Regions from separate parts of the Paenibacillus sp. XP01 genome, predicted to be linked through region 1. Evidence: predicted binding sites of a transcription regulator. Region 1 holds the regulator's gene; the other holds the start of a gene.

What was found. Region 1 encodes CtsR, which represses protease genes until heat stress. Its sites were predicted from a motif close to ATGGTCAATAAAGGTCAAACA; they were not measured.
Region 2: clpP (ATP-dependent Clp endopeptidase proteolytic subunit ClpP) is a predicted target of CtsR. The motif match lies at 12,077-12,097, and genes of this name have one in related genera.

Annotation. Positions count from the first base shown of each region.
Region 1 is NZ_CP139481.1:6,149,326-6,164,550, reverse strand. It holds rRNA gene SNR34_RS27960 (23S ribosomal RNA) at 1-1,164, shown strand, start outside; rRNA gene rrf (5S ribosomal RNA) at 1,286-1,402, shown strand; gene SNR34_RS27950 (GNAT family N-acetyltransferase) at 1,575-2,753, shown strand; gene SNR34_RS27945 (CtsR family transcriptional regulator) at 3,187-3,648, shown strand; gene mcsA (protein-arginine kinase activator protein McsA) at 3,671-4,195, shown strand; gene mcsB (protein-arginine kinase McsB) at 4,233-5,303, shown strand; gene clpC (ATP-dependent protease ATP-binding subunit ClpC) at 5,477-7,936, shown strand; gene radA (DNA repair protein RadA) at 8,211-9,578, shown strand; gene disA (DNA integrity scanning diadenylate cyclase DisA) at 9,591-10,667, shown strand; gene pssA (CDP-diacylglycerol--serine O-phosphatidyltransferase) at 10,765-11,484, shown strand; gene SNR34_RS27910 (nucleoside triphosphate pyrophosphohydrolase family protein) at 11,676-12,071, opposite strand; gene SNR34_RS27905 (PIN/TRAM domain-containing protein) at 12,240-13,328, shown strand; gene ispD (2-C-methyl-D-erythritol 4-phosphate cytidylyltransferase) at 13,433-14,125, shown strand; gene ispF (2-C-methyl-D-erythritol 2,4-cyclodiphosphate synthase) at 14,122-14,619, shown strand; gene gltX (glutamate--tRNA ligase) at 14,636-15,225, shown strand, end outside.
Region 2 is NZ_CP139481.1:176,534-191,758, forward strand. It holds gene SNR34_RS00845 (AI-2E family transporter) at 1-305, shown strand, start outside; gene SNR34_RS00850 (response regulator transcription factor) at 501-1,103, opposite strand; gene SNR34_RS00855 (sensor histidine kinase) at 1,100-2,236, opposite strand; gene SNR34_RS00860 (ABC transporter permease) at 2,246-2,983, opposite strand; gene SNR34_RS00865 (ABC transporter ATP-binding protein) at 2,991-3,941, opposite strand; gene SNR34_RS00870 (ROK family glucokinase) at 4,306-5,256, shown strand; gene rapZ (RNase adapter RapZ) at 5,308-6,207, shown strand; gene SNR34_RS00880 (gluconeogenesis factor YvcK family protein) at 6,221-7,207, shown strand; gene whiA (DNA-binding protein WhiA) at 7,214-8,152, shown strand; gene SNR34_RS00890 (HPr family phosphocarrier protein) at 8,291-8,560, shown strand; gene SNR34_RS00895 (SIMPL domain-containing protein) at 8,708-9,463, shown strand; gene SNR34_RS00900 (PdaC/SigV domain-containing protein) at 9,845-10,942, shown strand; gene clpP (ATP-dependent Clp endopeptidase proteolytic subunit ClpP) at 11,389-11,985, opposite strand; tRNA gene SNR34_RS00910 (tRNA-Arg) at 12,164-12,238, opposite strand; gene SNR34_RS00915 (sugar-binding transcriptional regulator) at 12,676-13,701, shown strand; gene gap (type I glyceraldehyde-3-phosphate dehydrogenase) at 13,812-14,819, shown strand; gene SNR34_RS00925 (phosphoglycerate kinase) at 14,972-15,225, shown strand, end outside.

The DNA of each region.
Region 1 (15,225 bases):
TGTGAATAGCACGAGGGGGCCGCAGTGAAAAGGCCCAAGCGACTGTTTAGCAAAAACACAGGTCTGTGCGAAGCCGTAAGGCGAAGTATACGGGCTGACGCCTGCCCGGTGCTGGAAGGTTAAGGGGAGCGGTTAGGGAGCAATCCCGAAGCTGTGAACCGAAGCCCCAGTAAACGGCGGCCGTAACTATAACGGTCCTAAGGTAGCGAAATTCCTTGTCAGGTAAATTCTGACCCGCACGAATGGCGTAACGACTTGGGCGCTGTCTCAACGAGAGATCCGGTGAAATTTTAATACCTGTGAAGATGCAGGTTACCCGCGACAAGACGGAAAGACCCCATGGAGCTTTACTGCAGCTTGATATTGAATTTGGGTACGATCTGTACAGGATAGGTGGGAGCCTGAGAAGCATGAGCGCCAGCTTGTGTGGAGGCACCGTTGGGATACCACCCTGATCGTATCTAGGTTCTAACCTGGTGCCCTAATCGGGTACGGGGACAGTGTCAGGTGGGCAGTTTGACTGGGGCGGTCGCCTCCTAAAGAGTAACGGAGGCGCCCAAAGGTTCCCTCAGAATGGTTGGAAATCATTCGAAGAGTGCAAAGGCATAAGGGAGCTTGACTGCGAGACCTACAAGTCGAGCAGGGACGAAAGTCGGGCTTAGTGATCCGGTGGTACCGCATGGAAGGGCCATCGCTCAACGGATAAAAGCTACCCTGGGGATAACAGGCTTATCTCCCCCAAGAGTCCACATCGACGGGGAGGTTTGGCACCTCGATGTCGGCTCATCGCATCCTGGGGCTGAAGTAGGTCCCAAGGGTTGGGCTGTTCGCCCATTAAAGCGGTACGCGAGCTGGGTTCAGAACGTCGTGAGACAGTTCGGTCCCTATCTGTCGTGGGCGTAGGAAATTTGAGAGGAGCTGTCCTTAGTACGAGAGGACCGGGATGGACGTACCGCTGGTGTACCAGTTGTTCCGCCAGGAGCACCGCTGGGTAGCTATGTACGGACGGGATAAGCGCTGAAAGCATCTAAGCGTGAAGCCCCCCTCAAGATGAGATTTCCCAGTATGTAAGACCCCTTGAAGACGACGAGGTAGATAGGCTGGGGGTGGAAGTGCAGCAATGCATGGAGCTGACCAGTACTAATCGGTCGAGGGCTTATCCAAGAAATGCAGGTTCTAAGATCGCAAATTTCGTTTCGAATCCAGTTTTCAGAGAGCAATCTCTGAGTGAAAAACGGGTACATCACTTGATGTGCGGATCGTTTTTCAATCCAAAGCAAAATCGTTTGGTGGCGATGGCGGAGGGGTTCCACACGTTCCCATCCCGAACACGACCGTTAAGCCCTCTAGCGCCGATGGTACTTGGACCGCAGGGTCCTGGGAGAGTAGGAAGCCGCCAAGCGAAGAACCACTGCCGATGACATCGGCAGTGGTTTTTTTATTTTATAATAATAAGTATACATGAATTGACTTTGTTCCGTACCTCTGACAGACTCATAAGATAAGACATTCTTTTGGATCAATGGCTTATAGTGGCTCAATCCGAAAATTCAGAGAACGAGGTGCAGAAGGATATGGACATTCGCAAATTAACGACAGATGACTACGAAGACAGCATTGCGCTCTCCCAGTATGCCTTTCAGTACGTTTTGACCGAAGAAAAGAAGGAGAAGCGGCGCAGTCAGTTTAATGCTCAGGATACATGGGGTGTATATGAAGGAGGACAACTGGGAGCAAAACTCCACATTGTTCCTTTTGAGACCTATATTCATGAAAAGGCGTTTGCCATGGGCGGGATTGCGGGAGTTGCCACCTGGCCCGAATATCGACGCAAAGGATGGGTCGCCAGCTTATTGCGCCATGCGCTAAAAGAAATGAATCGCAACAAGCAAAGCATTTCGTTTTTACATCCATTTTCATTTGGCTTTTACCGCAAATACGGATGGGAAGCGTACATCGAATACAAGAAGTATCGAGTCCCGGTAACGCATCTGCCTGCAAAGAAGGAGACCCCTGGTACGATTCGTCGGGGTGAGCCTGAGCTCGAACTGCTCGATACGATATACCAGGCTTACGCAAGCCGGTTTAACGGAACGCTCGTTCGGGATCGAAATTGGTGGGAGTACTCCGTATTGACGGAAGGTACCAGCCAGAAGGCCGTGTATTACGATGCAGCCAAACAACCGCAGGGCTACGTTTTATACGAGGTGAAGGATCGCAAGTTTACCATCGATGAGATGGTCTGCCTGAACGAAGAAGCGAAACAGGGGCTCTGGACATTCATTGCCAACCACGATTCCATGATCGAAGAGGTGACGCTTCAGGCGCCTGCGAGCGATGATCTTGCTTTTCGACTGGATAATCCGCGAATCCAGCAGGAGATCGTTCCATACTTTATGGCGCGAATCGTGAGCGTGGAGCAGTTTGTATCGCAGTACCCTTTTGCAGACCTGGATTCCCCGATTCGTCTTATGCTTCAAGTCCAGGACGAACATGCTCCGTGGAATGAGGGCGTATGGGAATTGAATATTGCGTTAAACGGCACGGCCTCCATCTGGAAGTCTTCTGCAGAAACGAACGCGAACGGCCAAGACGTCAAGGTCAGCATTCAGACGCTAACAACGATGCTTTTGGGCTATAAAAGACCTTCGGAGCTGTTGGCTATGGGTCGTATTGAAGGCAATACGGAGAGTGTGGCCGCACTGGAACGGGCCATTCCGAATAGGGAGACGTATCTGCTGGACTTTTTTTGAGATGTCCTGCCGGAAACGGTGGGGAGCGAGGAATTCCCGATTGGGGCATGGTACGCTTAACGAGAGATACGGAGAAAATGGAAGACAAAAGGACTTCTTTCCACGATGGAGAGAGGTTTTTTTGTATATGCGGAATATTTCGTGTAAAATCGTAAAAAATGAAGGAAGACCCCTCTTGGCAAAACCACAGAATATGTTATAATGTAAACAAAGTCAAAGAAAGTCAAAGTCAACTGAAAGTCGAAATCAGCCTTGATCTTGTGGTGATAAGGCGAATTTCCATCAGAACTTCAAGCGTCCTCACCCACCGGTTGCCGGCTTGGAATGCAGATTCGTTGTTTCCTTGAATGGTTAAAATGGGGGAGAGGTTGTACTCTGTGGGGGCGTGTGGGTCCTAATTGACTTAACGTTTCAAACAGTGGAGGATGAGTCGATGCGTAATATCTCTGATGTTATCGAACAATATCTGAAGAGTATTTTGCATGAAAGTCCCGAGGGGATGATTGAGATTCAGCGCAACGACCTTGCTGATCAATTCTCATGCGTGCCTTCGCAGATCAACTATGTCATCAGCACGCGTTTTACGCTCGAAAAAGGTTACCTGGTCGAAAGCAAACGTGGTGGCGGCGGTTATGTCCGGATACAGCGGATCGAATTGCCCGCACATTCGGACCTACATCACCATTTGCACCATAGCATAGGCGAGGAGATCGGGCAGACGGCGGCTGAGGGGCTGATTTATCAACTTGAGGAAGCGCGTTTCCTGAGCAAGCGGGAGGCAGCTTTAATGCGTGCCGCGATGTCGAGGGAAATTATAATGGTCAAACTTCCTTACCGGGATCAAATTCGTGCCAGAATGTTGAAAGCAATGATCATCTCGTTGCTCGGTAAATAAAACGTTTGGGGGGTACATCATTATGCTGTGCCAAGAATGCAACAAACGTCCGGCGACACTTCATTTCACGAAAATCGTAAATGGAGAAAAGACGGAATTTCATATTTGCGAGTCATGTGCTCGCGAAAAAGGGGAGATTATCCCCGGAACAGCAGGCGGATTCTCGATTCACAACCTGTTGTCGGGGTTGCTTGATTTCGATCCTGCCGGCAAAAACGGCTCCGCAGGCGCATCCTCTCCACAATCGCTGAGATGCGAAGAGTGCGGAATGACCTATTCACAGTTTAGCAAAATCGGCCGATTCGGCTGCAGCTCATGTTATAAATATTTCGACAGTCGGCTGGATCCGTTATTCAAGCGGGTGCATGGCAGCACCTCTCATGTGGGTAAGGTCCCTGCGAGAGCGGGGGGACGCATCAAGCTGAAACGGCAAATCGCCGATCTGAAGAAGGACCTTCAGGAAAGCATTGCCGGAGAGGAATTCGAAGCCGCCGCGGGGATCCGCGATCAGATCCGGGAGCTTGAAAAACGGCTGGCTCAGGAGTAAAGTTTGGTCAAGAGTCATGAGTAGGAGGGATATGCAAATGCCTAGTCTGCGCTTCACGGAACAGGCACTAAGCGACTGGATGCGAAGCGATGCAGCCGATTCCGAAATCGTCATCAGCAGCCGCGTTCGAATCGCCCGCAACCTGCAGCACTATCCGTTTCCGATGCTGGCCACCAACCAGCAATCCGAAGAAGTGCTGAACAAACTGAGCGAAGTGCTTCAACATGATGATATTCGGGCTTTTGCCAACTTCCACACGTTGGAATTGGCAGATGTCCCTGACCTTGATAAAAGGGTGCTCGTCGAGAAACATCTGATCAGTCCCAGCTTGGCGAGCGAGTCCAGAAATGGCGCCGTCATTCTGAGCGAGGATGAATCCATCAGCATCATGATTAACGAAGAGGACCATCTGCGCATCCAATGTCTTTATCCGGGATTTCAGGTGAAGGAAGCGTGGGAGAGGGCATCTTCGATCGATGATGCTTTTGAAGCCCATGTGGATTATGCCTTCGATGATCGAAGAGGTTATCTGACCAGCTGTCCGACGAATGTAGGCACAGGGGTCAGAGCATCGGTCATGATGCATCTGCCTGCACTGGTCATGACACAGCAGATTGGCCGTATTTTGACGGCCGTTTCCCAAGTGGGGCTTACCGTACGAGGCATCTATGGGGAAGGCAGTGAGGCGATGGGAAACCTGTTCCAGATTTCCAACCAGATTACGCTTGGACAGACGGAGCAGGAAGTCATCGACAATCTGCACGGCGTGGTGCTCCAAATTATCGAGCATGAACGTACAGCGAGAAAACGTTTGATGACGGACTCCAGGCTGCGAATCACGGATAGGGTGATGCGTTCTTACGGTATTTTGTCCTATGCGGCTGTCATGGATTCCAAAGAAGCGGCACAGCGCCTTTCCGACGTCAGGTTGGGTGTGGACCTTGGTCTCCTTGATGGATTGTCCATCCCCGTCATGAATGAGCTTAACGTCATGACGCAACCCGGCTTTTTGCAGAAAACGTTCGGGGAAGACATGCGAGCGGATGAACGGGACATCTACCGTGCGCAGCTGATTCGTGATACGATCAGTACAACCAAAAATTCCTAACAGCTTCACCAGAGAATCGATTTGGGTTTCACGTCCGCGTTAAAGCGGCTTTTATATAATGATATTATTCGCGGCATATGGCCGCAAAAAAGCATCACAACAAAGATTACTACAGCGGAGCCTTTGATTAGAATGGTCCCGCTTATATCCAAAACCATGGAGGTGCAGGAGATATGATGTTTGGAAGATTTACGGAACGGGCCCAGAAGGTGCTCGCACTCGCGCAGGAAGAAGCTGTCCGTCTCGGTCACAATAACATCGGTACAGAGCATATTTTGCTCGGCCTCATTCGAGAAGGCGAAGGCATTGCGGCCAAAGCGCTGATCGGCCTGGGACTCGGATTGGAAAAAATTCAAGATGAAGTAGAGACGCTGATTGGCCGCGGCCAGGAGCAGCCTACGAACATTGCATATACGCCTCGTGCGAAAAAAGTGATCGAATTGTCCATGGATGAGGCACGCAAGCTGGGCCACACTTATGTGGGCACAGAACATATTTTGCTTGGTCTGATCCGCGAGGGTGAAGGCGTTGCGGCACGTGTGCTCAACAATTTGGGTATCAGCCTCAACAAGGCTCGTCAGCAAGTATTGCAATTGCTTGGCAGCAGCGAAGCGGTATCCAGCCATAATGGAGCACCTGCGAACGTTAGCACGCCAACGCTGGACAGCTTGGCCCGCGATTTGACGGCATACGCGAAAGAAAACAACCTTGATCCGGTTATTGGCCGCAGCAAGGAAATCGAACGCGTAATTCAGGTGTTGAGCCGCCGCACCAAAAACAACCCGGTATTGATCGGGGAGCCGGGCGTAGGTAAAACGGCGATTGCCGAAGGCCTTGCCCAAAAAATCATCAATAACGAAATTCCGGAAACGCTGCGAGACAAACGCGTAATGACTCTGGATATGGGTTCGGTCGTTGCAGGTACGAAATACCGGGGCGAATTCGAAGATCGTTTGAAAAAAATCATGGACGAAATTCGTCAGGCAGGCAACATCGTGCTGTTCATTGACGAGCTGCACACCCTGATTGGTGCAGGTGGAGCCGAAGGCGCCATCGATGCTTCCAACATCCTGAAACCGGCGCTGGCACGCGGTGAGCTGCAATGCATCGGGGCAACAACGCTGGATGAGTACCGCAAATACATCGAGAAAGACGCTGCGTTGGAGCGCCGTTTCCAACCGATTACGGTGGATCAGCCTTCTCCGGAAGAAGCCATTCAAATTTTGCACGGCTTGCGTGATCGTTACGAAGCGCATCACCGCGTGAAAATTACGGATGAGGCCATTGTACAGGCCGTGAAACTGTCCGATCGGTATATTACGGATCGTTTCCTGCCGGACAAAGCGATTGACCTGATTGACGAAGCGGGTTCCAAAGTAAGGCTGAACTCGTATACCATTCCGCCGAATCTGAAACAGCTGGAAGGCCGTCTTGAAGATATCCGCAAGGAGAAAGACGCAGCCGTCCAAAGCCAGGAATTCGAAAAGGCGGCAGCGCTGCGCGATACTGAACAAAAAATTCGCGAAGAACTGGATCTGACCAAAAACCAATGGAAAGAAAAACAGGGGCGCACCGATTCCGAAGTAACACCGGAAGACATCGCTCAAGTCGTAGCGAACTGGACCGGCATTCCGGTGAACAAGCTGAAAGAAGAAGAAACTCAGCGTTTGCTGAATCTGGAGCAAATTTTGCATGAACGCGTCATCGGTCAGGATGAAGCCGTTAAATCCGTGAGCCGTGCCGTACGCCGCGCACGTGCCGGTCTGAAAGATCCGAAGCGTCCAATGGGCTCCTTCATCTTCCTCGGTCCAACCGGGGTCGGTAAAACCGAGCTGGCTCGTGCCTTGGCAGAAGCGATGTTCGGTGACGAAAATGCGGTAATCCGCATCGACATGTCCGAATATGGCGAGAAACACTCCACGGCTCGTCTGGTCGGAGCGCCCCCAGGATACGTTGGTTATGAAGAAGGCGGTCAGCTGACCGAGAAAGTGCGCCGCAAACCATATTCCGTCGTATTGCTGGACGAAGTTGAGAAGGCACACCCTGAAGTGTTCAACATCTTGCTGCAGGTGCTGGAGGATGGACGCCTGACCGATTCCAAGGGCCGGGTTGTCGACTTCCGCAATACCCTCATCATTCTGACATCCAATGTCGGAGCTGAAGCGATCAAACGCAATTCCACGCTCGGCTTCACCGCGGTTATGGATGCGGGCGCCGATTACAGCAACATGAAGGGCAAAGTGATGGATGAGCTGAAGAAAAGCTTCCGTCCGGAGTTCTTGAACCGGATCGACGAAATCATCGTATTCCATTCTCTCGAAGAGAAACATATCGCCGAGATCGTTTCTCTTATGAGCGAAGAACTGCGCAAACGTCTGCGTGATTACGATGTGGACTTCGAATTGACGGATTCGGCCAAAGCGTTCCTGGCTAAAGCAGGCTTTGATCCCGCTTACGGTGCACGTCCATTGCGCCGGGCCATTCAGAAGCACATCGAGGATCGTCTGTCCGAAGAATTGCTCACAGGCAGCGTAAAGAAAGGCGATTCGTTGTTGATTGATGAAAAAGACGGCGAGCTGTCGGTTACGAAAAAGGAAATTGCTCCTGCCAACGAGGAAATCGAAACCAAATAAGCGGATCTTCATGGACGGGTTCCGTCCTAGATCCGACCATAAAGTTAATCCTTTCGGCTTCGGCCGATCGGACGTTAAGTACAAAGAGGCCTGCCGATTTTTGGCGGGCCTCTTTTTGCTATGCAACAACATGTGTAAAGTTTGCGATAATCCTTTACGAAAAATCTCAAACAATGGTAAACTTTTAGTATGCCTGCCTGTCAGGATGTTCGGGTCAAAATTCGTCGAAAAATGCAAAACGTTGAAATAAAATAAAACTTTTCAGGAGGCTGAAGTGGCTAAAACAAAAACCAAGTTTCAGTGTACAGAATGCGGCTACGAAGCCCCGAAGTGGTACGGCAAATGCCCAGGCTGCCAATCCTGGAACTCCATGGTGGAGGAAACGGAAACAATTGTCAAAACGCAGGGAAGAAATTCACCTCTGTTTGACAGTAAAGATAAACCCCTTCCCATCATAAACATAGATAGTGGCCAGGAACCTCGCGTGCATACGGGCATCGGTGAGTTGAACCGCGTGCTGGGCGGCGGCATCGTTCCAGGCTCCCTTGTATTGGTAGGGGGAGACCCCGGAATCGGGAAATCCACGCTGATGCTTCAGACATCCCATGCGTTAACCCATTCAGGTTTGAGGGTGTTATACGTTTCGGGGGAGGAGTCGGTGAAACAAACCAAATTGCGGGCAGATCGCCTCAATGCGTTATCGCCCGAATTGTACGTTTTATGCGAGACGAATATGGAACGTGTTGAAGAGGCGGTGGAGCAGATCCAACCGCATTTTCTTGTCATCGATTCGATCCAGACCGTGTACTTGCCCGAGGTGACCAGCGCCCCCGGCAGCGTTGCCCAAGTCAGGGAGTGTACCTCGCGATTCATGCGAATTGCGAAAGGCAAGGGCATTGCAACCGTACTTGTGGGGCATGTTACGAAGGAAGGAGCCATTGCGGGTCCCCGCTTGCTGGAGCATATGGTGGATTGCGTTCTTTATTTCGAGGGAGAGCGTCACCACACGTATCGCTTGTTGCGAGCGGTCAAAAACCGTTTCGGCTCAACGAACGAGATCGGCATTTTCGAAATGGGCGAGGATGGGCTGCGCGAAGTGGGCAACCCTTCCGAATTGTTTTTGTCGGAGCGTCCGCTCGGCGTGGCAGGATCTACCGTCGTCGCCAGCATGGAAGGCACGCGGCCGATGCTTGTGGAACTGCAGGCGCTGATATCGGCAACCCACTTTCCATCCCCGCGCCGGATGGCGACAGGCATCGATCATCATCGTTTAAACCTGATCATTGCCGTGCTGGAGAAAAGGATGGGCATGTTTTTGCAAACGCAAGACGCCTATCTGAACGTGGCGGGCGGAGTCCGTCTGGATGAGCCGGCTGTTGACCTGGCCGTCGCGGTCAGTATAGCATCCAGCTTGCGGGATGTGCCGACCAAGCCGGATGACGTCATTTTTGGCGAAATCGGCCTGACGGGGGAGGTCAGAGCGGTATCGCGTGCAGAACAGCGCGTAAAGGAAGCGGAAAAGCTTGGATTTAAACGGGTCATTTTACCCGAAAAAAGTTTGAAGGGATGGAAGCATCCCCGCGGAATACAGTTGATCGGTGTGAATACTGTGGCAGATGCACTAGCGGTTGCTTTAGATTAGGGGGCATAAGAGATGAAGGATTCGAGCCAACTGGATAAAATGAATGATTTATTAAGGCTGATCGCGCCAGGCACACCGTTCCGGGAAGGGTTGGAGAACGTGCTGCGCGCCAAAACGGGAGCATTGCTGGTCGTCGGCTACAGTCCCGAGGTTATGGAAGTGGTGGATGGAGGATTCTCCATTAATTGCGACTTCTCCCCGAACTATTTGTATGAGCTTGCCAAAATGGACGGCGCCATCATTCTTAGCGAAGATTTGAAGCGCATTTTATATGCCAATACTCAGCTGATCCCGGATTCATCGATCTCGTCCTCAGAGACGGGCATTCGTCACCGAACAGCGGAACGTGTGGCAAAGCAAACGGGAAAACTCGTCGTTTCCATCTCCCAACGGAGAAATATCATTACTCTTTATCAAGGAACGCTGCGATACTCGCTCAAGGAGATCGGAGTCATTTTGACGAAAGCGAATCAGGCCATCCAGACGCTGGAGAAATACAAGGCGGTTCTCACGCAAGCTCTGACGAATCTTAGCGCATCGGAATTCGAAGAGCTGGTGACGATTCCGGAGGTGGTCAATGTCATCCAACGGACCGAGATGGTCATGCGCATCAAAATGGAAATCAAACGTTACATCCACGAGCTTGGCAACGAAGGACGGCTGATTTCGATGCAAATGGAGGAACTGGTCGGCACAACGGAGGAAGAAGCCTGGTTGCTCTATAAGGATTATGCGCGCGACGATAGCGATGAAAAAATCCGCGATATCATTTTGGGATTGAAACGGTTGTCTGACGACGAATTGCTGGACGCGCATCATATCGTGCGTTTGTTAGGTTATCCTTCCTCCGCTGCGACATCCGAAGAATCGGTTGCGCCTCGCGGATTCAGGGTATTGAATAAGATACCTCGTCTTCCCAACGTGATCATTCACAATTTGGTGGAACGGTTCGAACAGCTTCCGCACGTGATCATGGCAACGATCGAAGAATTGGATGAGGTGGACGGCATCGGTGAAGTCCGTGCCCGAACGATCAAGGAAGGCCTGAAACGTCTGCAGGAGCAGATGTTCATTGACAGACAGATGTAACCCTTAACTCCACGGTGCCGTAAACAGGTAAGAATGGAATATTTGAACGTGAATAGGGTTCTGCGAGAATGGTTCCAAGACGATGAGGTGAACAACGATGATAACAAGATTCATTCCGAATCTCTTTACCCTGGGCAATCTGTTTCTTGGAATGATGGCGATTCTGCTGGCAATCAACGAAAGTTACAGCTTGGCTGCCATTATGGTCATCATCGCCATGCTGCTGGATGGTTTGGATGGCAGGGTGGCCCGGGCTCTAGATGCTCAAAGCGACTTCGGGAAAGAATTGGATTCCCTTTCGGACATGGTTTCGTTTGGAGCAGCGCCAGCGCTGATCATGTTCATGGTATCGTTTCAGGACACCCTGCCCATGCTGGCATGGATCGCCACGGCAAGCTTCCCCATCTGCGGCGCGATCCGTCTGGCTCGCTTTAACGTACGTCCCGGAATCCCGGGGTATTTTACGGGTCTTCCGATTCCGGCAGCCGGAGGCGTGCTTGCAACGCTGACGTTGTTCAATAAAGACATCAGTCCGGTCAGCATGATGATTGCCACGCTCTTGTTGTCTTATCTTATGGTCAGCTCCCTCAAGTATCCCAATTTCAAAAAAGTGGGCTTTCCGCGAAAGGCGATATGGATCGCACCCTGGGTTGTATTGCTGGCCGTGGGGATGGCGGTGATGTTCCCGGAGCAGTTATCCAAACTGATTTTTATCCCCTTGGTGTTATACGCACTCTACGGAATGAAACATAGCATGCGAACCACCGCGTCCCGAAACCGGGCCAAAAAGCGCAAGGACGAAAAATCCTCCCGGTGATTCCAATTGACGTTGTGCCGTTCATTATTATTGCATAGCCGATCCAAGAAACATGAGAAAAGCACGCATTTTCCGAAAGGAAAGAGGCGTGCTTTTTTGAATTTATTTTCCATGCCACCTAGGTGCCAGGAAATGATTTATGCAAGTGATATTAACTTAACGATTTGCAAGCCGTGTGATCTGTATTTTACTTAAGACAAATTAAACATGCCAAGCGTCGAGCATTTCTGGGACTCGCTTTCGACGACGTCTTCCATGCTAATGTTCAGCAGATTGCAGAGTGCCGACATATAAAACAGGTTGCGGCCCAGTTCGGAGCTGATAACCTCCTTGCAGTTTTCGCACAATTCACCTTCCACATGGGTCTCGAGCAAGGGCGTATTTTGCGCAATATTGCGCTCGGGAGCATACTTCTGCTTGGTGGCGTGCAGTTCAATGCAGCCACACTCGGTAATGGCCTTGGACACGGCACGGTTCACGGAAGCACCGGCTTGTCCCGTTTTGGACAGTACATCAATCAGACTGCGATGACGAAGCAACAGCTCGGAAACCTGATCCTGAAATGCCTGTAAACTTGGCGTACTCATTTTGCCCACTCACCTCGGTTATGAATTGAATTCATTATATGCCAATAATTTACCTCCTTCAACCAAGGATTGCTTCACTTCCAAAAAGTTCTTGTTTAACGGATTAGCAATCCACGAATTGGATCATACTGGATATGAGAAAACATTTGAAGGAGGTGCAGGGGACTTATGTGGAAAAGAGGCATTTTAACTTTTACGGGATTGTGCGGTGCATGGTTTGGTTACACGGCATATCAACTGGCTGGAAAATCGGTCCCTTGGATGGCGGAATGGATTCAATCGGCAGGATTGTTGGGCGCAGGCATAGCGACCATTCTCGGTGCGGTGCTGTTCATCGCATTATGCAGCATTGGAGGAACAATGCTTGCCGCGAAATTGAATCATGGCATTGATGCACTGGCCAAAATTCCGATGAACGAACTGGCTGCTGGTGCAGCCGGCATCCTCACAGGACTTGTCGTTGCGCTGCTGCTCTCCCCGTGCCTGGCATGGTTGGGAACATCCGGGGAAGTGCTTCAGCTGGCTTTGACGATGATCAGTGCGTATTCGGGATACATGCTGGCCATGGCAAAGAAAGAGGATCTGGCAGCCTTCTGGATGTCCGGACGCTGGGGACACGGCGATGGTGCAGAAGAAGAGAGACGGCTCGAGGAGCACAAAATTTTGGATACGAGTGTCATCATCGATGGCCGCATCGCGGATATCTGCAAAACCGGATTTATTGAGGGAACCATCGTCATTCCGGAATTCGTGCTGGAGGAGCTGCAGCATATTGCCGATTCCTCGGATCTGCTCAAGCGTAACCGCGGCCGGCGTGGTCTGGACATTCTGAACAAAATCCAGAAAGAGCTCGACGTTAAAGTTTTGATCTACGAAGGAGATTTCGAAGAGATTTCCGAGGTCGACAGCAAGCTGGTCAAGCTGGCCAAAGTACTGCAGGGCAAAGTGGTAACCAACGATTTCAACCTCAACAAAGTGTGCGAGCTTCAAGGGGTTTCGGTGCTGAACATCAACGACCTTGCCAATGCAGTGAAGCCGGTGGTGCTGCCTGGCGAAGAGATCATGGTACAGATCATCAAGGACGGCAAGGAAAACGGTCAGGGCGTCGCTTATCTGGATGACGGCACCATGATCGTAGTTGAAGGCGGGCGCGATTACATCGGCCTGATGATGGAGGTGCTCGTCACCAGCGTACTGCAGACTTCTGCGGGACGAATGATTTTTGCGAAACCGAAACTGTTGGAAAAAGCCCAATAAAGCGGTATGATGGGTAGTGTGTCGTTTGGCGATAGCCCGAACGCGTCCCGAGGCGCGGGAATATCGATCAGCGATAAACTGACAGACAAGGCAGGGATCGCGGCATGAGGAAAGAATGGGGCGTTGTCGTTGTGGCAGCAGGACGGGGAACCCGAATGGGTACCGATGAGAGCAAGCAGTTTCTGCTGCTGCAGGACAAGCCCGTTTTCATACATACGCTTGAAGTGTTTGCCGCTTTGGACGACATTGGCGAAATCGTGCTGGTGACTGGAGCGGCGGACGTTGAACGCTGCCTGAAATGGGTAAAGGAATATCGTCTGGAATCGCGCGTACGCGTCATCCCCGGAGGGAAGGAGCGGCAACATTCGGTGCATGAAGGCTTAAAAGCTCTGGGCACCGAGTGGGTCCTCGTTCACGACGGGGTTCGTCCTTTTGTGAGCGGGGAACAGATTCGGGCTTGCATGCAGGCCGCGATAGACATTGGAGCTGCCGTGCTGGCTGTACCGGTGAAGGATACGATCAAACAAGTCAATGCTGAGGGCATCGTCATTGCAACGCCCGAACGCAGCAGTCTGTGGAGCATTCAGACCCCGCAGGCTTTTCGTCTTTCTTCCCTGCTCCATGCGCACGAGTCGGCGGAACGGGACGGATTTCTGGGAACGGACGATGCCATGCTGGCGGAGCGCCACGGCATGTCCGTCAAAGTTGTGGAAGGCAGTTATACCAATATCAAATTGACTACACCGGAAGATTTGCATTATGCCGCATTTGTGCTGGGGGGAGAGAAGAAACAATGATACGCGTAGGACAAGGGTTTGACGTACACCAACTGGTAGAGGGGCGCCCGTGCATTATTGGCGGAGTCACGATCCCGCATGACAAAGGTTTGCTGGGGCATTCCGATGCCGACGTGCTGCTGCATGCCATCAGCGATGCCATTCTCGGGGCGCTTGCTCTGGGAGACATCGGCAAGCATTTCCCGGATACGGATCCCGAATTCAAGGATGCCGATAGTCTGAAGCTGCTTGAGCATGTATGGAAGCTCGCCAAAGAGCGTGGATACCGTTTGGGTAACATTGATTCGACCATCATTGCCCAGAAGCCGAAAATGGCTCCGTATATCCCTCAAATGGCGGAGATCATTGCCAAGGCGCTTGAAGCGGACGTGGAGCAAGTCAACGTCAAAGCGACGACGACCGAGCAGCTTGGATTCCCGGGCCGAGGAGAAGGCATAGCTGCCCAATCCGTGGTTTGCCTGGTTCGGGGACCCGTGGTATCATCAACGAATTAGAGACGGAGGGGATAGTATGAGCACGGAAGTTCGTGTGCGCTATGCGCCGAGTCCGACGGGGCACCTGCATATCGGGAATGCCCGGACCGCGCTGTTTAACTACTTGTATGCCAAACACAATAACGGAAAATTCATCATCCGTATCGAGGATACGGACGTGAAACGCAACATTGCGGGCGGGGAAGAAAGCCAGCTGAAATATTTGAAATGGCTGGGCATGGATTGGGACGAGAGCATTGATGTGGGCGGCGAATACGGACCGTACCGCCAAACCGAGCGCCTTGACATCTACCGGAAATATACGCAGGAATTATTGGATAAAGGGCTGGCATACCGCTGCTACTGCACGGAAGAAGAACTGGAGCAGGAGCGTGAGGAGCAGACCGCGCGTGGCGAAACGCCGCGTTATTCAGGCAAGCACCGGAACCTGACTCCGGAGCAAATTGAGGCGTTCGAGGCCGAGGGCCGCGTGGCTAGCATCCGTTTCCGCGTACCTGAAGAGCGGGTATACACGTTCGATGACATGGTGAAGGGCACTATTTCGTTTAACAGCAAAGAGAGCGGAGACTTCGTCATCGTAAAAAAAGACGGCATTCCCACGTACAA
Region 2 (15,225 bases), 920 kb from region 1:
TCTCCCTGGTGCCATTGTGCTTGATCGGATATCAAATCGGCGGACTGCAAATGGTCATTATCGTCGTTCTCATGATCATCGTCATTCACGCGCTCGAAACGTATTTCCTGAATCCGAAGCTGATGGCGCACAAAACAAAATTGCCGATGTTCTACACCTTTATCGTGCTGATCCTGTCCCAGCATTTCCTCGGCATCTGGGGCTTGATCATCGGGATTCCGATTTTTGTCTTCCTGCTGGACATTCTGGATGTGAACCGCATGGAGAAAACGGACGAACCGGTGCGGGTGGAATCGAAGCCATAAAGCATGGATCTCAGTACGCTGACATTACAGCAATGGTTGAAATTTGGAAAAAAGGAAAAACGCCTCCCATGTCGGGAAGGCGTTTTTTCGCATGCATGCCTGCGGACCATATGCGCCGGAAACCAAAGCCGGATCGGCCTGCAGCAGACGGCATGGCCCATCCATGGTATCGTATCGGCTTCCGTGGCAATCCGGCTACAGCCAGCCCTTTTTCTCGGCAATGCTGACGGCCTCCATGCGATTTTTGGCTTCCAGCTTATTGAATGCCTCGGACAAGTAATTTCGTACCGTACCGTACGAGAGGTGCAAGGAAGCGGCAATATGGTTGGCATTCAAGCCTGTAGCGGCCAGCCGCAGCACCTCTTTCTCGCGTTCGGTCAAGGGGTTGGCTTCCTTTGATGCACCGAACACAAGCTCCGGGGACACTTCGCGCCCGCCGTTCATGACGCGGCGGATGGCTTCGGCGAGCCTGTCGCTCGGCTCGTCCTTGAGCAGGTAGCCTTTCACGCCCGCTTGGATGGCCCGTTCCAGGAAGCCGGGCCGGGCAAAGGTGGTAAGGATGATGACCTTGCAGGACAAGCCCTGCTGCTGAATGCGTTCAGCCACGTCCAGCCCGGTCATGACGGGCATTTCAATGTCCATCAGGCAAAGGTCGGGTTGAAGGGAAGCAATAAGCTGCAATGCTTCTTCGCCATTGCCGGCCTCGCCGACCACCTGCAAATCATCCTCCAGATCAAGCAGGGAAGCGAGCGCTCCCCGCAGCATGCGTTGATCTTCGGCGATCAGTATTCGAATCATGATGGCACTCCTCCTTGCATTTTACTGGCGATCAGCGGAAAGGAAAGGACAAGCTCCGTTCCGGTTTGGTCGGAGGAGATTCTCAGTGAACCGTCAATGAGGCCGAGCCGTTCACCCATGCCTTTTAATCCGTTCCCGGCTGTTTCCTCCGGGTTCTCCAATCCAATGCCGTTGTCCTTCACGGTGATGCCGATCCCGTAACGGGTCCGTTCCATGCGGATCATGCTGCGCGTAGCCTGGCTGTGCTTGACGATGTTGGTTACCGCTTCGAGCAAGCATAGACCGATCATGTTTTGCGTCAACTCGGGCACGTCGCTCCAAGATTCCTGTTCCCCCGCCATGTGAAGCTCGATTTCGGCGCTGCGCAGCATTTCTTTGGCATCGGCGAGAGCCTCGGGAATGCTGATGGCCCTCATGTCCGACACCAGCTGCCGGACTTCCCGGAGCGCCGCGCGGGACGTGCGTTCGATTTCGCGGGCTTCCTGCAGTGCCCGCTCGGGATTTTTGGGGATCAGTTTGGCGACCAGTTCGCTCTTGAGCGTGATCAGGGATAGCGTATGTCCCATCGTGTCGTGCAGATCCCTGGCGATGCGCATCCGCTCTTCGCGCTTAACCAGCTCTTTGATGTGCTGCTGCGCCTCATCCAATCGTACCTCCAGGTTCTGCCGGTCGATCATGGTGCGTATGCCATAGGGGGACACGAGCATGATCAGGTAAAACGGGGTAAAGAACATCAGCTGGTCCGCGGTCAGTTCGGTGATGCGCAGCGCGACGGGAACCGTCTGTACGATGGCAAAGATCAGCAGAAACAGTCGAAACAAACGTTTGTCTGCGTACCATCCGATAAAATTGGCCGAGAAGAACCCCAGGAAGAACATATTGGGGTCGATGATCAGCGACAGCACCAGAACGGTCAACATTTGCAGGCAAAGCCAGTACGAAAATTTGGCGGTTCCGGCCGTCATGTACAGCTGCCTGTAAGTTACGATAAACACGATAAAAGCGGTCAAGCCGACGTAGAGCACGGTTCCCCGCGAATTCCACAAGTAGTAGACCGGCATGGCGAGATAAATCAACCATATATAAGGATAGAAGCCGTACCGGTTCGGGAAAAGTTCAAAGCGCCGAAGCATGCGTGTGTGTTACGCCTCCTTTTGCTTTCTGCGGATATATGTGGATAGTAACATAAAACCCGCCAAGTATGCCGCCAAAATCAGGATATCGCGTAAAGCGGGCGCTTGGCCAGCTGCGATATTCCATGCCCCGTTGCCAAAGCTGTTGGATGGCAGCCAGCTGCCGATGCGTGCCAGCCATTCGGGCATAACGTCCAGCGGCATCCACATGCCTCCGAGCAGGGCAAGCGCCAAGTACAGCATGTTGCTCAAGCCGCTCGCCGTGTCAACCCGGCGGAATGTGCCGATGCAGGTGCCAAGCGCCAGAAACGGCAGCGATCCGGCGAGAATCCACAGCGCGGAGCCGATCCATTGAGAGGCAGTCAGTTCTACGCCGTTGATGAGGTAGCCGGCGGTAAAAATGATGACGATGGAGCAAAGATGAATGGCGGTCTGGCCGACCATTTTACCGGCGAAGTAGATGGAGCCTGGCAGTGGAGTGACCTGCAGGAAGGTTGACCAGCCGTGTGCGCGTTCCTGTACGAGCCGGATGCCCAGCGTCATGATGGAGGAACCCATGATGCTGAAACAGGTCATGGACATCAGGTAATGCGCGTTCCACGCTTCCGCATCGCTGGTGCCCGTAGCGAAGATTCGGGTGTACAGCACATAGAACGCAACCGGGATCATCAGGGACCAGAATACAAAATAAACGTTGCGCGACATGCGGAGCATTTCGACTTTGGATTGGGCAATCAGCATCGACATCGACATGTTAAACGTCCTCCTTCAGGGTTTCGACGAATTGGGCATAAGCTTCATCGAGCTGTCCGGCTTCGATGCGGATGTCCCGCACCGGAAGCTGACGCTCCACAATTTGGCGAATCAGTGCATCGGTATCGCCGGCGTACAGAACGCAGCGACCTTTCTTGTATTCGATTTGGTCCACGCCGGGCAGATCCTCCACGAGTTTGCGCATATTCGGCGAAGGCTCAGGTGAGCTGCTCGGGCTGCTTTCGGTCTTTAATGGATCCGAGATGGCGAAAGACAGCGTGCGCCGGGACATTCCCGCTTTGATGCTGTCAGGCGTTCCGTCCGCTGCAACCTTGCCATTATGGAACAAGATAATACGATCGGCAGCTTCGTCCGCCTCCTGAAGATAGTGGGTGGTGAAAATAACGGTCTTTCCCCTTCCCGCCAGTTCGCGTACATGGTTCCAGAAATGTCTGCGGGCTTCCGCATCCAGGCCGACGGTCGGTTCGTCGAAGAAGAGCACTTCCGGATCTCCAGCCATCGCCAAAGCAAAACCCAGGCTGCGCTTTTGGCCGCCGGACAGCTTCTCTGCGCGCTTGTTCATGTCTTTCGGCTGCAGGCCGGTAAGCTGCATGATCTGTTCCGCATCGAGCGGGGAGGGATAGTAGCCGCGCACCAGGTTGATCATTTCGCGGACGGTAATACCGTCCATGACGCTGACGTCCTGGAGCATGACGCCGATTTTTTGGCGGACGGCCTGGTCTTCGGGCGCTTTGCCGAGCACCGTGATGCGGCCCGAGGTAGGGGTGGAGAGGCCAAGCATCATTCGGATCGTCGTCGTTTTGCCTGCTCCGTTAGGCCCCAGGATGGCCACAACCGTTCCTTGTTCCACGTGGAGAGATATATCGCCCACGGCATGTTTGCTTCCAAATCGTTTACTCACATGATCAAGCTGGATCACTGCCGGTTTCATTATGGATTCACGTCCTTTTGTTCAGTTCTAATGGCTGATTTCATCATACGAAATGAGAGGAGGTGACATTAGTAAGGGTTGTCATGACATTCGGATGACAACTGTCATGTTTTGGGCATGGAACGAATGATTGGGCAATATCATGAGTTGAGGCTGCCGGCAGCATGGTGCCGGAAGGGCGAGCTTGCGTTTGAATAAAAGAAGGAGGGTGAAAAGGGGTGTTTCGGCAGAGCTGTGATGCGGCTCACAAGAGGGCTCGGAACGCGTTCTATCACAGTTTCTATCGTCTTGACCCCGGGGTATCCTTCAATTATAGTTGGTAGGTAGGATAAACTATTTTAGATAGATAAAGGTGGCTTGCAGCATGTCTGAGAAAATCTACGTTGGGGTCGATCTCGGCGGAACAGCAATCAAGGTCGGTATATGCGATGATCAAGGTCAGCTTTTGCATACGTACGAAGGGCCGACAGAAGTGAGTCAGGGCGTGGACCGCGTTGTCGACAACATTGAGAAATATGTCCGTCATATCGTTGCCGAGTCCCCATACAGCTGGGATCAGCTTCAGGGTGTAGGAGCCGGCGTGGCCGGTTTCACCAATGTACGCGAGGGCATTATCGTTCTGGCCCCTAACATCGGATTTCGGAATGTGGCCATTCGTTCCATTTTGGAGGAACGTTTGGGCAAGCCGGTCAAAATAGATAACGATGCAAACGTGGCTGCACTTGGCGAGGCATGGGCCGGGGCCGGTAAAGGCGTGGACAATTGCGTCTGCTATACGCTCGGCACGGGCGTAGGCGGTGGTTTGATCCTGAACGGCAAAATCTATCAAGGCTTCTCCGGCATGGCAGGGGAGCTGGGGCACATCAGCGTGGTGCCTGATCTGGAAGCGATCCAGTGCGGATGCGGCAAGATGGGGTGCGTGGAAACCGTTTCCTCCGCGACGGGAATCATTCGCATGGCGAAAGATGCGGTGGAGCGCGGCGATCATACGTCGCTGGCACTGGTTGACAAGATTGCGGCAAAAGAAGTGTTCGACGCTGCCAAGGCAGGCGATGAAGTCGCTCTGCGCATCGTGAACCGTGCAGCATTTTACCTGGGCAAGTCCATGGCAGCCGTTGCGGCGGTCATCAACCCGGAACTGTTCATTATCGGTGGCGGCGTATCCAAAGCTGGGGATTTCCTGTTTGACGAAGTGCGTTCGGTATTTTCCCAATTGACGCCGGAACCGCTGCAGGAAGGCGTACGCATTCTGGAAGCTACGCTGGGCAATGATGCGGGTATCGTAGGTGCGGCAGGTCTTCATCTTCGTTCGTAGTGTACGTGCAACAAGACGGTAGGGCGGCAATATGATAAGGAGGGGAACATTATGCTTGAGAGTGAAGTTTCATCGGGCAAAAGCGCCACGCTCATTATCATTACGGGCATGTCCGGAGCGGGTAAAACCATTGCGGTGCAAAGTTTGGAGGATCTCGGCTTTTTCTGCGTCGACAACCTGCCGCCCGTGCTGATTCCGAAATTCGCGGAGCTGATCGAGCAATCGAACGGCAAAATCGGCAAAGTGGCGCTGGTGATCGATCTGAGGGGACGGGAGTTCTTTACGGCGCTGTCCGAGTCCTTAAGTTACATCAAGGATCATTTTACGATCCACTGCGAAATTCTGTTCCTGGATGCGACCGATTCCGTGCTTGTACAGCGCTATAAAGAGAGCCGGCGCAGACACCCGCTTGCGCCTGAAGGCATGCCGCTGGACGGCATACGGCTTGAACGAAAAATGCTGGAGGAACTCAAAACTTCGGCGACACAGGTACTGAATACAAGCACGTTGAAACCGGCTCAGTTGAAAGAGCGGATCATTTCCCGTTTTTCCCATCTGGAAAGCAATATGCTGTCAGTAAACATCACGTCATTCGGATTCAAATACGGCATTCCAATTGACGCAGACCTTGTATTCGATGTTCGTTTCCTGCCAAATCCGCATTACATTGATCATTTGCGTCCAAACACGGGTCAGAACAGCGAAGTGTATGAATACGTCATGAAATGGCCCGAAACGCAGTCGTTCCTGACCAAATTGCTCGATATGCTGCACTTTTTGATTCCGCAGTACAAAAAGGAAGGCAAGAGCCAAGTCATAATCGGAATCGGCTGCACGGGCGGGAAACACCGTTCTGTCGCGATCTCGGAATATTTGGGCAAAATGCTGGGTACCAGCGAAACCGAGGCTGTGACGGTGAGTCACCGCGACGCTGATCGGGATCGTCATTGAAGAGGGTGAAGGGATGAAAGAGGCCGGACCACGAAGAGAACGTCCGAGAATTGTCGTCATGGGCGGCGGAACGGGATTGTCTGTGATGCTGCGCGGCTTGAAGGAAAAACCGATGGACATCACGGCCATCGTCACGGTTGCCGATGACGGCGGAAGCTCCGGCATCCTGCGCAATGAGCTGCAAATGCCGCCTCCGGGCGACATTCGCAATGTGCTCACTGCGCTGGCCGATGTGGAGCCATTGCTTTCGGATATGCTCAGCTATCGTTTCAATACAGGCTCGGGGCTTGCAGGCCACAGCCTGGGCAACCTGATTTTGGCTGCCATGACGGATATTTCGGGCGACTTCGTAACCGCAGTGCGGGAACTTAGCCGCGTGTTTGCCGTTCGCGGGCAGGTTCTTCCTGCTGCCGGGCAGGCCGTTGTGCTGCATGCCGAGATGGAAGATGGTACGATCATTACGGGCGAATCGAAAATCCCCGAGGCCGGGGGACGGATCAAACGTGTTTTCCTTGAACCGGATCACGTGGAGCCGTTGCCAGAGGCCGTCGAGGCCATCCGTCAAGCCGACGCCATTCTGATCGGACCAGGGAGTTTGTATACGAGCATTTTGCCTAATCTGCTTGTCCCGAAACTGGCCGAAGCGGTCGTTGAGGCCAATGCGGTAAAATTGTTTATATGCAATGTGATGACGCAGCCTGGGGAAACCGACGATTATACGGTGAGCGATCACCTTAAAGCCGTATATGATCATGTCGGGCACCAGCTTTTTGACTATGTCATCGTAAATAATGGTGATATTCCACTGCAAGTTCAGAATAGATATGCAGAAAAGGGATCAAAACCGGTCGTTCTGGATATGAATGTCCTGAAAAGCGCAGGCTATCAGGTAGTTGCGGATACGCTGGTTCTGTTCCGGACTTATCTGCGCCACGATGCTGAGAAACTCAGCCATCATATTTTCCAGCTGGTTCAAAATTGGATGTTACGGAAGAGGTGAAGTCTCATGTCGTTTGCAGCACAGACCAAAAAAGAATTAACGCTGATCGAAAGCGAGCCGTGCTGCGAAAAGGCGGAACTTTCAGCCCTTATCCGTATGCTTGGTGCGGTGCAGCTATCGAATAGAAAAGTCATATTGGATATTTCGACGGAGAATGCCGCCATTGCGCGCCGTGCATACTCTTTGCTCAAAAAGCACTTTCCGGTGCATACGGAACTGCTCGTTCGCAAAAAAATGAGGCTGAAAAAGAACAATGTGTATATTGTTCGGATTCCGTCCATGGTTCAGGAGATTTTGAAGGAACTGTACATCGTGTCGGAAGGTTTCCTGTTCACGCCAGGCATTAATCGGGAATTGCTGAAAAAAAATTGCTGTAAACGCGCATACCTTCGCGGGGCATTCTTGGCCGGGGGATCGGTCAACAATCCGGAAGGCTCCTCCTATCACTTGGAGATTGCATCCATGTACGAAGAGCACTGCCAGGCCTTGGTGGATTTGGCGAATGAGTTTCATCTGAACGCCCGGTGTATAGAAAGGAAAAAAGGATTCATCCTATACATCAAGGAAGGCGAGAAAATCATTGAACTGCTCAGCATCATCGGGGCGCATCAGGCGTTGTTCAAGTTCGAGGACGTACGCATCATGCGCGATATGCGCAACTCCGTAAACCGGATCGTCAATTGCGAAACGGCCAACCTGAACAAAACGATCGGCGCCGCGGTAAGGCAAATCGATAACATCAAGCTGCTGCAGAAGTACATCGGCCTTGAAGCGCTGCCCGAGAAACTTCGGGAGGTGGCTGAAGTTAGGCTTGCGCATCCCGACATCAACCTGAAGGAAGTGGGCGAGCTGCTCAAAGGAACGGTAAGCAAATCCGGAGTGAATCACCGGCTGCGCAAGATCGATGAACTGGCTGAGAAAGTACGAAGTGAACGCCATGGTTAACGCGTGGAGGGAAGCTGCGGAATCTTTTGGGATTGTCCAATGTTTTTTTTGTAGTTTCCTTCACGGGTTAATGGTATAATTGCTATAAATATAATTGTGTATTTAATGTCCAGATTTCCTATAGGGGGGTAAGTTTATATGACAAAGCACCCGGTAGTAGTCCGTTTGAAAACGGGTCTCCATGCCAGACCTGCTGCATTGTTCGTTCAAGAAGCGAATAAGTATTCTTCTGAAGTGTTTGTTGAGAAAGAAGACAAGAAAGTTAACGCGAAAAGCATTATGGGGATCATGAGCCTTGCGATCAGCACTGGTACGGAAATCCAAATTAGTGCCGAAGGCGCGGACGCCGAACAGGCTGTAAACGCTTTAGTTAGCCTGGTAAGCAAGGAAGAGCTTGAGAACCAATAAGATAGCCTGAACGTAGGAAGAAGCCCCGAAAGGGGCTTTTTTTTGCGTTTAAGGGGATTGTCCTGCAACATTTTGGCAGTCGCTTCGTCTGTAGAAGTATCAAACCGATTCTGAAATGAAATAGTATACTTCGAGGAGGCTATTGTGATGGGTAAAACGTGGTTGAAACCGCTGGCTGCGGTAATGGTGGCAGGGACGTTGATGGTAGGAGGAACGGCTTGGGTAGCGCCTGGAAGTTATGCTTACGCAGCCGAGGTACAAGGAATACAGCAAAACACCATTAACGTTGTGGGTAAAGGCGAAATTCAGGTGAAGCCTGACGTGGCGTATTTGTCGATCGGCGTGAGCAGCACGGCAGAGACGGCTGCATCGGCGCAGAAAGCGACGGCTGCCAAAATCAACAAAGTGATCAACCTGTTGAAAAACACGTGGAAAATCAGTGCGGACGACATTAAAACCGATCAATTCTATGTACAACCAAACTACACGTATTCGGAGAAAGACGGGCAAAAAGTTAAAGGATATACGGCATACCACACGCTCTCCGTAACGTATCGCGAACTGGACAAGGTGGGTGAGCTGCTGGATGACGCTTCCCAAGCAGGCGCGAACAGCATCGACAACATCCGTTTCACGGTAGAGAGCCCGGAGAAATACGAAGCTCAAGTCATTGAAAAAGCTGTGGCCAATGCCGACGTAAAAGCTGCGGCGATCGCAAAAGCAGTCAAACGCCAACTGGGCTCGGTATTGTCCGTAACGCAAGGCGATGCGGTAGCTCCAGTATTGTATGCGACGGAAAGCTCCTTTTCCAAATCAAGCGCGGATGCTGAAGCAGGCACGGCTGTTGAAACAGGTCTGGTAAAAGTGAATACGACACTGAGCATTACGTATGAAATGAAATAGGAATTTCACACTAGGTAGGCCATTTTATGGACCATCGCTTCGGAAGCAGAATTCCGGAAGTTATGGTCCATTTATGTTGTTCGGAGGTGGTCGGACCGTTATCCTTCGAAAAATAACAGTGAGGGTTATCCTAGAAGGGATAGTTGTGAGAAGCTGCTGGACGTTGTGGAAAGTAATCCGGTCCATTGGTATCGTTTTTGTGCGTTTGTTCGTGACAAAATATTCATGAACGGCGTCCGGATCGAACAATATTGTAACTGGGGATGTAAACCTTTCCTGAATAGGGTTAATTATAATGAAGAGGTGAGCGTATGAGATATACGGTTCATCATTACATACGCAATATAACTCGATGGGATCATGGGAGAGGAGTTTTTATATATGACATCTTTGAAAAAATGGACAAGTGCGTTGTTGGCGGCAGGTGTAATGTTGGGAGGCGGCTCGGTATGGCTGGACCATTCCGTTCAGGCGGCATCGGTGACCTCGAAGGTAACAGCTCCTGCTGAAGTAACGTTGAAATCCGGCGGAAAAACACTCTCGCAAAAAGGGCTTCTGCAAAACGGTTCGACGTGGGTATCCCTTACAGCCGTGAAGGATGTAGCGGGCGGCACGCTTAAATATGATGCAAAGAAGAAAGAGTATGCCCTCTCGGCAGCTAATAATACAATGAGAATCGTTAAATCGGATGGCGAGAACATCGTTTATGTCAATGACTACTATACGCCGGTGGAAGCGAAGCTGATTCAAGGTCGTTTGTACATTCCGTTCTCTGCCATGAGAGATTATCTGGGCGTACAGGGTGATTGGGATGTCAAAACCAAAACACTGACCCTGAGCAAAGTGAAGCAAAACAACATCGTTGTTAAATCGGCAACAACGAAAGTAACGTTGAAAAACGCCACGGTGGATATTAAGTACCCTCAGGTGAGCGGGCTGGCCAATGCGAACGCCGAAAAGGCGATCAATAAAGTGCTGAAGGACGAATCCGACGCGTTTGTGGCAAGCTTCAAAAATCAGGTTAAAGAAATCGGGGCGCCTGAAGCCAACCGCCCATACGGCTTCCAAAGCTCGTATGTGGTTACTTATAATGAAAACGGCGTGCTTGGGCTGATTACCGAACGTTATGAAGATTATGCGGGCGCACATGGCATGACGACTCGCACCGGTCATACGTTTGCGTTAGACACGGGCAAGGCATTGAGCCTCGATGACGTGCTGCAAAACAATGCTTCCATGCGTCAGACGATCGGCAAAAAGGTAGGGGAACAACTGAAAGCGCTGGGTGGTTACCTCGATGGCTACAAAGGATTGAACAAGGATCAGGATTTCTATGTAACGCCTACGGGCATCGTGGTCTTCTTCCAACTGTATGAGTACACGGCGTATGCGCAAGGATTCCCGGAATTCCCGTTTACGTACAAAGAAATCCTGCCGAAGGGCAGCGAGCCATTCAGCAATGTAAGTGCGGATAAATAAGTAGGCAGATCGTATGATGCGATTCGGTCATGTGTGAGTGAGTTGAATCGAATGTGAGATAAGGAGAAGGGCATTGGTTGCCGAACAGAAATGTTTGGTGGCCAGTGCTCTTTTTTTGAGGAACTTCATACACCTTATCGGTCCCAAAAACAGCTGGTTAAAATTCTAATGAACATCAGGATCGCTATTGGGGTGAAATTGTACTTTAAAGGTGATTTACTGGGTGAATAACGTGCCTCAGGTTCATTAAAGTTCTGTAAGGGCGAAATATCGGCGAATAACGTGTGTGAGGTTCGTAAGATATCACCTTTGTACAAAAACGCATCAACTATGCGAAAAGGGCGTCTCCGTCACGTTTTTCACGTGCGGGACGCCCTTTAGTTGGATCGTCTGTCAGCAAAATGCGACAAGTCGATCTTTAACGACTATAGATGTGGCACTGCGGCTTATACGCCTTGTGCACCTACGTTTTCGATAACTTTATCTACGATACCGTATTCTGCAGCTTCAGCAGCAGTCATGAAGTAGTCGCGGTCGGTGTCTTTCTCGATGCGCTCCAGCGGTTGGCCTGTGCGCTCGGCAATGATGCGGTTCAAGGTATCGCGCATTTTCAGGATGCGGCGTGCGCGAATCTCGATGTCGGAGGCTTGGCCTTGTGCTCCGCCCAGCGGTTGGTGGATCATGATTTCGCTGTTCGGCAGCGCGAAACGTTTGCCTTTGGCGCCAGCGTTGAGCAGGAACGCGCCCATGGATGCCGCCATACCCACACAGATGGTCGATACATCTGGTTTAATAAACTGCATCGTGTCATAGATCGCCATACCGGCTGTAATGGATCCGCCAGGGCTGTTGATGTATAAGTGAATGTCTTTCTCCGGATCTTCCGCAGTCAGGAACAGCATCTGTGCAATGATAGAGTTTGCGACAACGTCATTGACGTCGCTACCAAGGAAGATAATGCGATCCTTCAGCAATCTGGAATAAATGTCATAAGCGCGTTCGCCGCGATTGCTTTGTTCAACGACCATAGGAATGTAACTCACGTGAAAAACCTCCTCGGAAATGTGATGTTAAATTTGGTGGTTATATTTAAACTGTTACCGTATTAACCACATCATAAACAATTTCAATCAAAAAGTCAAAGAAAGTCAAACTAACTTTGAAAAAAAAGAAACCTCTCCGGTTTCACTGGTTAAACAACTTATGAAAGCAAAGTAAAAATGGCGCGCCCGCCAAGAATCGAACTTGGATCTCAGGCTTCGGAGGCCTACGTCATATCCATTGGACCACGGGCGCACAATCAATCAAATATGTGACAGCAATAATGATTATAGCTCATGACCCAATCAATTGCAAGCAGATGATTCGAAAGAAATCGTTTGGAATGTGCCGAAAATGATCATGCTGAAAATATGCGGATAAAGAACTGCTTTCGGTACATGCTATAAGAGGTTTGTTGATGTGCGGTCTCCTGGTTTGCAGGGGCGATATATAGATGGGAAAGCAGCCGATCTTCTATATATAGTATGCCGAATGCGGACTACAAGTTGCCGTGGCAGGATTGTGAAAAATTGAGCGTGAAAATGCCCTGAAACGGGATGAAATGGGCCTTTGAAACACTTGCATGTCGCGTCAGTTTTAGGTAGAATATACGTGGGACTTAAAAAGTTAACCCGGGACATTTTAGGGCCATGATATGAGCTTGGAACGAGAAGCTTGCGGGAGTGGAAAGCATGCGAAAGATTTTAGAAGTGCAAAAGCAGCTTCTGCCTGATCTCATGGATGTCTTGAAGAAGAGGTATACGATTCTCCACCAGATCATGTTATCGGATGTGATCGGACGAAGAACGTTAGCCAATTCCATGCAGATGACCGAGCGGGTTCTGAGAGCTGAGACCGATCTGTTGAAGGCTCAGGGACTAATTGAAATCGACAGCGCGGGGATGAAGATCAGCGAGGCGGGGCTTGAGTTGCTGCAGCAATTGGAGCCGGTAGCCAAAGAGCTGTTCGGATTGTCCGAACTGGAAGAACGCATCATGCAAGCCTACGGTCTGCAAAAGGTAGTCGTCGTTCCCGGCGATTCGGATGCCTCACCGCTGGCCAAGCGGGAATTGGGCAAGGCCGGAGCGAAAGCGCTGAGCAGTGTTATGAACGATAATGATGTTGTAGCTGTCACGGGCGGCTCAACGACGGCCGAAGTTGCGGAGCAATTGACGCTGCCGACCTCACTCAAAGGCGTCTGGTTCGTGCCTGCGCGGGGCGGGCTGGGAGAAAGCCTTGAAATTCAGGCCAATACGATTGCATCCACGATGGCAAAGCGGGCGGGAGCACAATACAAACTCCTGCATGTACCGGATTTGCTAAGTGATCACGCTTATGAATCGCTGATTCAGGACCCGAGCGTGCAAGAGATTCTGCAGCTGATCCGCAAATCGCGGATAGTCATTCACGGAATCGGCGATGCCGTGGAGATGGCGCGGAGGCGCAAGCTTGCACCGGAGATCTTAGAAGAGCTCAAGGAGCAAGGGGCAGTATCCGAATCTTACGGTTATTACTTCAACGATCAGGGTGAAGTGGTACATACCATGCTCACTCTGGGCATGCGGCTGCAGGATATCGAAAGGACGGACGTGGTCATCGGCATTGCGGGCGGCGCCAGCAAGGCAGCTGCCATTCATTCGGTGCTCCGGTTCGGCCAGGAAGATATTCTGATCATCGACGAGGCCGCGGCGAAAGTCATCGTCGCCGAGTTGGACTGATTGCTTTTCCTATTCGTATCGTAATTCAGTTGTCTTGACGGACCTCACCGTCTGTCTTGAATATATAAAGCTTCATACAAAACTAATCAAAACTTGGGAGGAACTTACTCATGATTAAAGTAGGTATTAACGGTTTTGGACGTATCGGTCGTTTGGCATTCCGCCGCATTCAAAATGTAGAAGGCATCGAAGTTGTAGCAATCAACGACTTGACTGACGCTAAAATGCTCGCGCATTTGCTTAAATATGATACAACTCAAGGTCGTTTCGACGGCGAAGTTGAAGTACACGACGGTTTCTTCAAAGTGAACGGCAAAGAAGTTAAAGTTATCGCTAACCGTAACCCAGAAGAACTGCCTTGGGGCGACCTGGGCGTAGACATCGTTCTGGAATGTACTGGTTTCTTCACAACAAAAGAAGCTGCTGAGAAACACCTTAAAGGCGGCGCTAAAAAAGTGGTTATCTCCGCACCAGCTACTGGCGACATGAAAACCATCGTTTACAACGTAAACCATGACATCCTCGACGGTACTGAAACTGTAATCTCCGGCGCATCTTGCACAACAAACTGCCTGGCTCCTATGGCAAAAACACTGCAAGACAAATTCGGAATCGTTCAAGGTTTGATGACTACAATCCACGCTTACACTGGCGACCAAAACACGCTGGATGCTCCGCACCCTAAAGGTGACTTCCGTCGTGCTCGCGCAGCGGCTGAAAACATCATTCCTAACACAACTGGTGCTGCTAAAGCAATCGGTCTGGTTATCCCTGAACTGCAAGGCAAATTGGATGGTGCAGCTCAACGCGTACCAACACCAACAGGTTCCCTGACTGAGCTGGTAACGGTTCTGGAGAAAAAAGTAACGGCTGAAGAAGTTAACGCAGCAATGAAAGAAGCTTCCGATCCGCAAACTTTCGGATACACAGAAGACGAAATCGTATCTTCCGACATCGTGGGCATCACTTTCGGTTCCCTGTTCGATGCAACTCAAACTAAAGTTCTGACTGTGGGCGACCAACAACTGGTTAAAACTGTAGCTTGGTACGACAACGAAATGTCCTACACAGCTCAATTGGTTCGCACATTGGAGCACTTTGCAAAAATGATCAAGTAATATCTGCATCATCATAGAGCGGAAACAGAGCTATTGTTGTTTCCGCTCTTTATCTATCAACCTTTTGCAAATTTCTCAAAAACACCGGCATGAACAGGGCTATTCTGGCCCCATGATCATGCACAAAATACATGGGTGCGGAGGAACGACCAATGAACAAAAAAAGTGTACGCGATATCGAATTGAACGGTAAAAAGGTATTTGTACGTGTAGATTTCAATGTGCCGCTCGAAGATGGTAAAATTACAGATGACAAACGTATTCGCGAAACCCTGCCTACGATCAACTACTTGATCGAAAAAGGCGCAAAGGTTATTTTGGCGAGCCACCTGGGACGTCCAAAAGGCGAAGTTGTCGAGTCCATGCGTCTGACTCCGGCTGCCGAGCGCTTGTCCGAACTGCTGGG